One region of the uncultured Virgibacillus sp. genome, then DNA from elsewhere that is predicted to be linked to it. Evidence: predicted binding sites of a transcription regulator. Region 1 holds the regulator's gene; each other region holds the start of a gene.
The links. Region 1 encodes CtsR, which represses protease genes until heat stress. Its sites were predicted from a motif close to ATGGTCAATAAAGGTCAAACA; they were not measured.
Positions count from the first base shown of each region.

Region 2: a site for CtsR is predicted at 1,209-1,229, ahead of clpP (ATP-dependent Clp endopeptidase proteolytic subunit ClpP). Genes of this name have one in related genera too.
Region 3: a site for CtsR is predicted at 1,563-1,583, ahead of Q1A47_RS08535 (ATP-dependent Clp protease ATP-binding subunit). Genes of this name have one in related genera too.

Region 1 covers NZ_CANMAB010000004.1:76,707-79,999, reverse strand. The annotation lists gene Q1A47_RS02125 (MgtC/SapB family protein) at 109-804, shown strand; gene Q1A47_RS02120 (CtsR family transcriptional regulator) at 1,029-1,496, shown strand; gene Q1A47_RS02115 (UvrB/UvrC motif-containing protein) at 1,509-2,057, shown strand; gene Q1A47_RS02110 (protein arginine kinase) at 2,054-3,118, shown strand; gene clpC (ATP-dependent protease ATP-binding subunit ClpC) at 3,137-3,293, shown strand, end outside.
Region 2 covers NZ_CANMAB010000010.1:41,292-44,584, forward strand. The annotation lists gene Q1A47_RS04020 (cytochrome P450) at 1-559, opposite strand, end outside; tRNA gene Q1A47_RS04025 (tRNA-Arg) at 992-1,064, opposite strand; gene clpP (ATP-dependent Clp endopeptidase proteolytic subunit ClpP) at 1,290-1,877, shown strand; gene Q1A47_RS04035 (HPr family phosphocarrier protein) at 1,922-2,176, opposite strand; gene whiA (DNA-binding protein WhiA) at 2,340-3,284, opposite strand.
Region 3 covers NZ_CANMAB010000029.1:1,552-4,844, reverse strand. The annotation lists gene Q1A47_RS08535 (ATP-dependent Clp protease ATP-binding subunit) at 1-1,481, opposite strand, end outside; gene Q1A47_RS08530 (acyl-CoA synthetase MbcS) at 1,852-3,293, opposite strand, start outside.

The DNA.
Region 1 (3,293 bases):
AGCAAGGTTTAATCATATATATAAGAGAAAAATATAAAAAGATGCCACTATACCTTTTATTTAGATTCATGTAAAATGAAGGGAAAAATGGATAGGGGGGTGCGAAAATTGCAAGCTTTTTTAGACGAATTATTGGGTGATCATTTTTATCTTATTATGTTACGTGTATTAATTGCGTTAGTTCTTTCTGGGTTAATTGGATTTGAAAGAGAAGTAAAGAATCATTCAGCCGGTTTTCGCACACATATCTTAGTTGGGGTCGGAGCCTGTTTAATGATGCTACTTTCCTTATTTGGATTTGAGTCATTTATGGAGTATGATAACGTTCGATTCGATCCTGCGAGAATACCATCCTATGTAATAAGCGGGATAGGTTTTCTGGGAGCAGGAACAATTATTGTTTATGGTGGCGCAATTCGCGGTTTAACAACTGCTGCTTCCATATGGACAGTTGCTGGTATAGGGCTTGTGGTTGGTGCCGGCATGTACGCAGCTGCTGTTTTTACGACATTTATCATTTTACTAAGTTTAATTTTTCTTAATAATTTTGAGCGACTATTTACAAAGGGGGGGACTTCCCACTTAATTGAGATTGTCACCTTACCCGATCTAAAGGTGAATGAGCTTGTTTCAGCGTTGGAAAAATTCGATTTAACCATAAAAAAAGTAGAGATTATTAAAATAGAAAACAACTTGCGAAATATTTTTATTAAAATAGAAAGAAAGCCAGATCTAGATCGAATTTCTTTATTTGAGGAAATTTCTAAAGTAGATCATGTGAAAAATATATCTGAGCTTAAGTAAATGGGGCTGCTAGAAGAACCTTACAACATATAATATGGTGTAAGGTTCTTTTTTTAATAGAAGAAATGATAGAGATCTCGTTCATTCATAGGTTTCGTAATGGTGATTTTTGTCTAGAATAAACATAGAACAAGGTATTTGCATCTTCTCGATTTTGACGTATAATAAAGGTAAAGTCAAAGATAGTCAAAGTCAAAGGATGCAGCTAAAAAGGGGGTGGGCATATGAGTAATATTTCAGATGTGATAGAAAATTATTTAAAACAGATACTTCAGGCTAAAGGAAAAAATGTGATTGAAATTAAACGAAGCGAGATCGCTGATCAATTTCAATGTGTCCCCTCACAGATAAATTATGTGATTAATACGCGCTTTACTGTGGAAAAAGGATATATAGTGGAGAGTAAACGTGGTGGTGGTGGATATATTCGTATTATGCGAGTAATTCATCAAGATAAATCAGAATTAATCAATGAAATAATTGAAATGATTAATCCAACAGTTTCTCAACAAAAATCTGTCGATGTGTTAGAAAGGCTATTGGAAGAAAATCTTATTACAGAACGCGAAGCAAAAATTATGCTGAGTGCTATTGATAGAAATACACTCGCATTTCAATTGCCGTTACGAGATGAAATTCGTGCGCGCATACTTACAACGATGCTGAATACGCTAAAGTATTTGAATAAGTAGGGGGGAATGCAAATGGAATGCCAGGAATGTCATGAACGACCTGCTACACTGCACTTTACACAATTGATTCAGGGACAAAAGATGGAAGTGCATGTATGTAAAGTTTGTGCAAAAGAAAAAGGATATTTGACATATCCAGAAGATGGATATTCATTGCATAATTTACTTTCTGGGCTCTTTAACTTTGATACATCAAATATGGCGGGACCTCAAGGGTCAGCCTATCAGCAAGTAAAAGAGCTACAGTGTCCTAAATGTGAAATGACCTTCTCGGAATTCAAACAAATAGGGAAATTTGGATGTGCGCTTTGCTACGAAACGTTTAATCATCGTCTGGACCCTATTTTCCGACGAGTACATGCTGGTAATACAAAGCATAGCGGAAAAATCCCTAAACGCCAAGGTGGGGATTTGCATAAGAAGAAGCAAGCAGAAGAATTAAAAGTAAAACTAAAAACGCTGGTGGAGAATGAGGAATTTGAAGAGGCTGCTAAAATAAGAGATAAAATTAAAGCGTTAAATCATGCGCAAGATGATTCGGGAGCAGGTGATCATACATGACACTACAGCAATTTATGAATAAGGCTATTAGCCCTTGGATGAGGGAGGAAGGACCAGATAGCGATATTGTACTAAGTAGTCGTATTCGCCTTGCAAGGAACTTTGCAAATATTGCTTATCCAATTCTTGCTGAGCCAAATCAATTAGAAGAAATAAGGAATTTCTTTAAAGAGAAATATGAAAATCAGTCATTTAGCGAGTATAAGAATATTTCCTTTATTTCTATCCGGGACTTATCAGCAGTTGAGAAACGCGTATTAGTAGAAAAACATTTAATCAGCCCATTATTGGCAAAGCACTCAGAGTCAGCTGCAACACTTATTTCTGAGAATGAACAGGTGTCCTTGATGATCAACGAGGAAGATCATATTCGTTTGCAACTGTACTTTCCAGGATTTCAATTATCTAAGGCGTTGCAAAAGGCATTTGAATTTGATGATTGGTTAGAAGAAAAAATTAATTATGCCTTTGATGAAACAAGAGGATACCTTACGAGCTGCCCTACTAATGTAGGTACTGGGATGCGTGCATCTGTCATGATGCATCTACCAGCTCTTGTTTTAACAAAACAAATAAATCGTATGATACCTGCCATTAATCAGTTAGGGCTTGTAGTCCGCGGTATTTATGGAGAAGGTAGTGAAGCGCAAGGTAATATTTTTCAAATATCTAATCAAATTACACTTGGAAAATCAGAAGAAGATATTGTGGAGGATTTACAAAGTGTCGTAAAACAGCTCATAGAGCATGAAAGATATGCTAGAAAACAATTAATGGAGCAATCAAGTGACAAAATGGAGGATAGAATTTATCGTTCCTTTGGTGTTTTGGAATATGCTAGGATCATGGAGTCGAAAGAAGCTGCTAAATGCTTATCTAATGTACGCCTAGGAATTGATTTAGGCCTTGTGAAAAATGTTTCACGAAATATCCTCAATGAATTAATGATACTTACTCAGCCAGGATTCCTACAACAATATGCCAAAAAGACATTGACAGCGAATGAACGTGATATATTACGAGCATCACTTATTCGCCAACGTTTACAATTAGAGAAATAGATAGGAGGAATTTTTTATATGATGTTTGGACGTTTTACAGAAAGAGCACAAAAGGTGTTAGCTTTATCTCAAGAAGAAGCCGTACGATTAGGCCATAATAATATTGGTACAGAACATATCCTCCTTGGACTTGTACGTGAAGGAGAGGGGATTGCGGCAAAAGCATTGCAATCTT
Region 2 (3,293 bases), on a different contig from region 1:
TCCTTCCTAGCCAATGGGTGGGGCCAATAGCTGCTACTGACTCGAACATTGCCCCTAAATCTTTCGTTACCCCTTTTACTTTATTTGCTGACACGGGTATACTTATCCATTCGCAGGCTGTTCTGCACATAATTTCCTTAACTTCTTCATAAAAAATAACCTTATCCATTTGCACCCATTTATCTACCGCTAACTTCCATTGTTTTCTTATAATTCCAGTCAATCTGTCCAGTTCATTGGAAGACATGATCGACATAAACATTTCCTTACGTTGTCTATGGGCTTGTCCATCTAAAGCCTGAACTCCATTCTTACCGAATAATGTTTGTACTGCCCGATTAGGAGCTGCATCTTTTCTTTTAAATTTCTCGTTGTCATAAAATATTTCTGCTGCTTCTTTACCTCCCATGCAAATCGCTTTTTTTCCAACTAGCCTTGTCTCGAAAATATCACAACTAAAAATTTGACGTCTATTTAAGATATACCTATATCCTTCTCTTATAAGACTTAAAGTATGATCTATTCCTTCTTCTCGAGGTATTTGACTTCTATTCGACATATGATCCAACTCCATTTTCGAGTAATGATCTTAATTTTTGTAGATTATCCCCGGTTTATTCGCAAAAATACAAGGACAATCGTTCGTGAAGGTATGACACAGCTTCTACTTATTAAGATTAAAGGTAACTACGCTTGCTTGAATACATGTGCAACTAAGACACACGCAGGAATTAAAAAGACAAGGCTTCCGCGGACTGCACTCGTCCGGCTGTAGTGAAAATCAACTGTATTCCACTATTAACATATAAATTATTCTATATTTAATAGGCTGGATGGTTAATGAAATTGACTTCATTTAAATCTTAATCTGTTTCTAACTGAAAAAATTGCAAAAAATATTGCAAACAAAAAACACGTATAAATCTTGATACTTCAAGATTTATACGTGTTTTATTACTTATTTTATTATCTTCTTCTACGATCATAATTACGCGCCCGGAGGGATTCGAACCCCCGACTCACGGTACCGGAAACCGTTGCTCTATCCCCTGAGCTACGGGCGCATGTACTATTCACTAATTAAGACACATAGAATATTATAACGTCATATTAGTAGTTACACAAGTATTTTTAGTTATCATAGGTTTATTTTTGACAATTATGGGAATGATGGAAGTGTATTTTCATTGGTTACGAGTTAAACTTTTTGTTTGACCTTTTTTGACCTATTAGTTATGATAAATATATCCGATCTAATGGATATTCGAATAGATAAGGGAGGATTTTACATGAATTTAATACCTACAGTTATTGAACAAACAAATCGTGGAGAGCGTGCCTACGATATTTACTCACGCTTACTAAAAGATCGTATCATTATGCTAGGGAGTGCCATCGATGATAATGTGGCAAATTCCATTGTAGCACAATTACTATTCCTTGAAGCAGAGGATCCAGGAAAAGATATCTCGTTATACATTAATTCACCAGGTGGATCTATCACTGCTGGTATGGCTATATATGATACCATGCAATTTATTAAATCTGACGTCTCCACAATCTGCACAGGGATGGCAGCATCTATGGGTGCATTCTTACTTGCAGCAGGTGAAAAAGGGAAACGCTTTGCATTACCAAACAGTGAAGTTATGATTCACCAACCGCTTGGAGGGACACAAGGCCAAGCTACAGACATTGAAATTCACGCACGTAGAATCATCCAAATGCGTGAAAAAATTAATGAAATTCTTTCAGAGCGTACTGGTCAACCAATAGATGTTATCGAGCGAGATACAGATCGCGATAATTTTATGTCAGCTCATAAATCTGTTGAGTATGGTCTGATTGATAAAATAATGGAACGTAAACCAGAATAGTTTTATTCAAAAAATCCCTTTCACAAAAAGAAAGGGATTTTTTATTACTTTTTGGCAACAAAGGAAGTAAGTTGTGACAATGCTGCTTCTTCATCTGCTCCTTCTGCGATCAACGTAATCTGTTCTCCAGTAGTTATCGCTAAGCTCATCAAGCCCATGATACTCTTTGCATTCACTTTTTTACCATTTTTCTCAAGAAATATATGAGATGTATATCGGTTAGCCTCCTGTACAAATTCTGCTGCAGGTCTCGCTTGTAAGCCAGTTGTCAGTTCCACCTTAATTGACCTCTCAACCAAATACCTCATCCTCCCCTTAGATGAAAACGCTATCAAATATTACATAAATAGAACGAAATATGGTGATTCAGTGGAATTTCCCACTGAATCACGAAGGGCTACATTAAACTACAAGATTTTAAATTATCCGTATTATATCATGAATGGTAATCAAATTAAACAATTACTGTAAAACTTCACCTTTTTTAATTTTTTCAGCAAAAGCATCGATTTTTTTCAAGCGATGGTTTACACCTGATTTTGATATTTTACCACTTGTAACTAATTCACCAAGCTCCTTTAGGGAGACATCCTGATGTTTTACACGTAAAACTGCGATTTCCCTGAGTTTTTCCGGTAACTGATCTAAACCAACTGTACGTTCAATTAGGTTAATGTTTTCTATTTGACGAAATGCTGCACCAATCGTTTTATTTAAATTAGCCGTTTCACAATTAACAAGTCGATTAACAGAGTTTCTCATATCACGCACAATTCGTACATCCTCAAACTTAAATAAAGCATTATGTGCACCGATAATGCTAAGAAATTCCGTAATCTTTTCTGCTTCTTTCATATATACGATATATCCATTTTTCCTTTCCAGCTTACGAGCATGTAAATCAAACGCATTAAGTAAATCACAAAGTGCATCATTATGCTCCTGATAAAAGTTAAATACTTCCAAATGATAGGAAGATGTCTCCGGATTATTAATGGAGCCACCTGCAAGAAACGCTCCACGTAAATAGGCACGCTTGCAACAAGATTTTTTTACGTATCTCTCGGATATATTCCTTGTAAAGGTATAGGGCTCTTGCAATATATTTAAATCCTTTAATAAAGAACGCACATCTTCCTTTAGCCGAACAATATAAACATTATTTTTCTTTAATTTCATTTTTTTGCGTACTAATAACTCTACAGGTAGAGCATATGTTGACTTAATTAATGTATAAATTCTTCTCGCAATAGCTGCGTTCTCCGTCTGTACGTCTAAGGTGTATTCTTGCTTGGATAGGGATATCGCTCCATTCATACGGATGAGTGCAGCCAATTCTGCATGCATACAGCAATCATCTATATCGATGGCTGTTAATTCCTTTTTTATCTCAGAAGCAAAAGACAATCATATCCC
Region 3 (3,293 bases), on a different contig from region 1:
ACAGCATGTTTCTCCATATACTCACTCATATCAAGACGGATTAACGAATCTCTGGAGCCAAATAATTCTTCCGCTAAGGCTTTTGTTAGTTCTGTTTTACCAACACCAGTTGGTCCAACGAAAAGGAAAGAACCAATTGGTCGATAATTTGATTTTAAGCCTGCTCGACTACGACGAATCGCTTTGGCAACTTTATCTACAGCTACATCTTGTCCAATCACTTTTGCACTTAGGTTTTCACCAATGTTTTTCATTTTTTCTTGTTCATCAGCTTGAAGCTTTGTAACAGGTATCCCAGTTTTTTCTTCAACAATCAATTGAATATCGGAAATATCTACATCGATAATTTGTTCTTCATCTTTCGCTTTATCTAGTTGTTTTTGCAACTGTATTTCTTGATATCTTAAATTTGCAGCACGTTCATAATCTTCTCTTTCAGCAGCTTCTTCTTTCTCTTTAATAATTTCTTCTAATCGTTGGTTTATTGTATCAGAGTCTTTCGAAGCATTAGCTAGATTCAAACGTGAACCAACTTCATCCATCAAATCAATCGCTTTATCAGGCAAGTAACGATCTTGAATATATCGTTTTGAAAGTGTTACAAATGCCCGAATAGCTTCATCAGAATAACGAACCTCATGGAATTTCTCATAACGATCCTTAATACCCTGTAATATCTGAACTGCTTCTTCACTTGAAGGTTCTTTTACAATGATGGGCTGTAATCTACGTTCTAGTGCCGCATCTTTCTCAATTTGACGATATTCTTTTAATGTTGTAGCACCAATTAATTGTAATTCACCTCTGGCTAGTGCAGGTTTTAAAATATTTCCTGCATCCATTTGCGAGCTTTCTGCAGTGCCTGCTCCAACTAATAGGTGTATTTCATCAACAAATAAGATAACATCTTGACGTTCTTGTAATTCGTTAATTAATTGTTTCATACGTTCTTCAAATTGACCACGAACACCCGTATTAGCAACAAGTGATGCCACATCTAGCATATAAATTTCTTTATTGATTAATTTTGTAGGCACATCTCCTTCTGTAATTTTAAGTGCCAAGCCTTCTGCAATCGCAGTTTTACCAACACCAGGCTCTCCTATTAATACGGGATTATTTTTATTTCTACGATTTAAAGTTTCAACAACTCGTTTGACTTCTTTATCTCTGCCGATTACCGGATCAATCAAACCAGCCCTTGCTGCATGTGTTACGTTTTTTGCAAGCTGATCAATTAATCCATTACCTCGGTTTCCGTTTTTTTGTTTTGTTCTTGTCCCCATTTTCGGAGATCCATTCGCTTGAAAACCATTCATATGTTCAAATGGGGATTGTGAGAAGAAGTCATTGGAATTCATCATTTGCCCTTGGATTTCACGAAAGCATTCATTACATAGGTGCATTTGCATATGCTGACTATTGATATTCATTGCAACATTAATGCTAGCTTCGTTTTGTTTACAGTTTTGACAAAGCATTTCCATTCCTCCTTAGAAATATGTTTATTGTAATCATTAAAAGTTTGACTTTGACTATATTTGACCTTTGACTATTATTATACTCTGACCTTTTTTGACTTTCAAGCATTTTGATTAATTTTTTTTACGATGCTCACTAGTAACATTCCCACATAAATGAGTTTATAAAACATGGCTATGCGAAGGAACAAAAGCGAAAGCACCCGATTAGAAACGTAGCGACTGGAGCGAGCCAGCGGAGAGTGCTTGCGAGTCAATGATGACTTATCAAAGGGCGATTCGTGAAATCGCCTAGTTTCTGGACAGCTGACTCCTTTTATAATTTCCTAGACTACAAAAAAGAGAGCATATGAGCCCTCTTTAACCATTTCTATTCATTTACCTTGAATTTTTCTCGATTACGTAATTCAACTCTTCTTGTTTTCCCAGAAGTAGTCTTTGGTAATTCATCAATAAATTCAATTTCTCTTGGATATTTATATGGACCAGTTAAAGTTTTAACATGCTCTTGCAACTCCTTGACTAACTCTGATCCTATTGCTTGAGATTGACGTAACACCACAAAGGCTTTTACAATGTTCCCCCGTATTTCATCGGGACTTGCTACAACAGCACATTCTTGGACAGATGGATGCTTAACCAATGCATCCTCTACTTCAAAAGGACCAATTGTATATCCTGAACTAATAATGATATCATCGCTTCTTCCTTCAAACCAGAAATAACCTTCCTCATCCTTAGAAGCCTGATCTCCTGTCACATAGTAATCGCCACGTCTTGACATAGAAGTCCGTTCTGTATCTTGATAATACTCTCGAAACAAGGCTGGGCAATCGAGCTTTACTGCAATATCGCCAATCTCCCCAACTTGAACGGGAATACCATTTTCATCAATAATATCGACCTCATTACCCGGAGTTGGTTTTCCCATTGATCCTGGTCTCACATCCATATTCTTCATAAATCCAAGTAGTAATGTGTTCTCCGTTTGTCCATACCCATCACGAACCGTTACATTAAAATAATGCTGAAATGTATTGATTACCTCCACATTCAATGGCTCACCAGCCGAAACAGCACTATGTAAGGCAGGAAGCTCGTATTCTTCCAAATTGTCGAGTTTCGCCATGATTCGGTATTCCGTAGGTGTGCAGCAAAGTACATTAATTTCTTGTTCCTGCAGTAACTGTAGATATTTTTCCGCGTCAAATTTTCCATGATAAATAAATCCTGTTGCTCCTGAACCTAACACAGATAATAATGGGCTCCAAACCCATTTCTGCCATCCTGGACCAGCTGTTGCCCAAACCTTATCTCCTTCGTTTATTGCTAACCAGTTTTTTGCAGCTGTTTTCAGATGAGCATATCCCCAGCCATGTGTATGCACTACACCTTTGGGATTGCCAGTTGTTCCTGACGTATACGGTAAAAACGCAATATCATCTTTACAGGTTAATGCCAATTCTAATTGATCTGATGCATCTTCCATTAATCCTTCAAGAAAAAGCCAACCATCCACAGGCTCACCAATTACAATTTTTTGTAACTGATCATATTCGCTAATACCATAATATTGTTCAACATACGGATAATAACTTACAACTCCACGAACCCCTCCATGTGTAACACGATACTGTAAGTCCTTTGTCTTCAGCATTTCTGAGCTTGGAATAATAATGATTCCTGTTTTAAGAGCTGCTAAATAGACCTCATACGCTTTTACCAAGCGAGGTATCATCACAAGAATTTTGTCTCCTTTTTGCAAGCCACTTTCTAAGAAAGCGTTTCCAATTTTATTTACATTCCGCATTA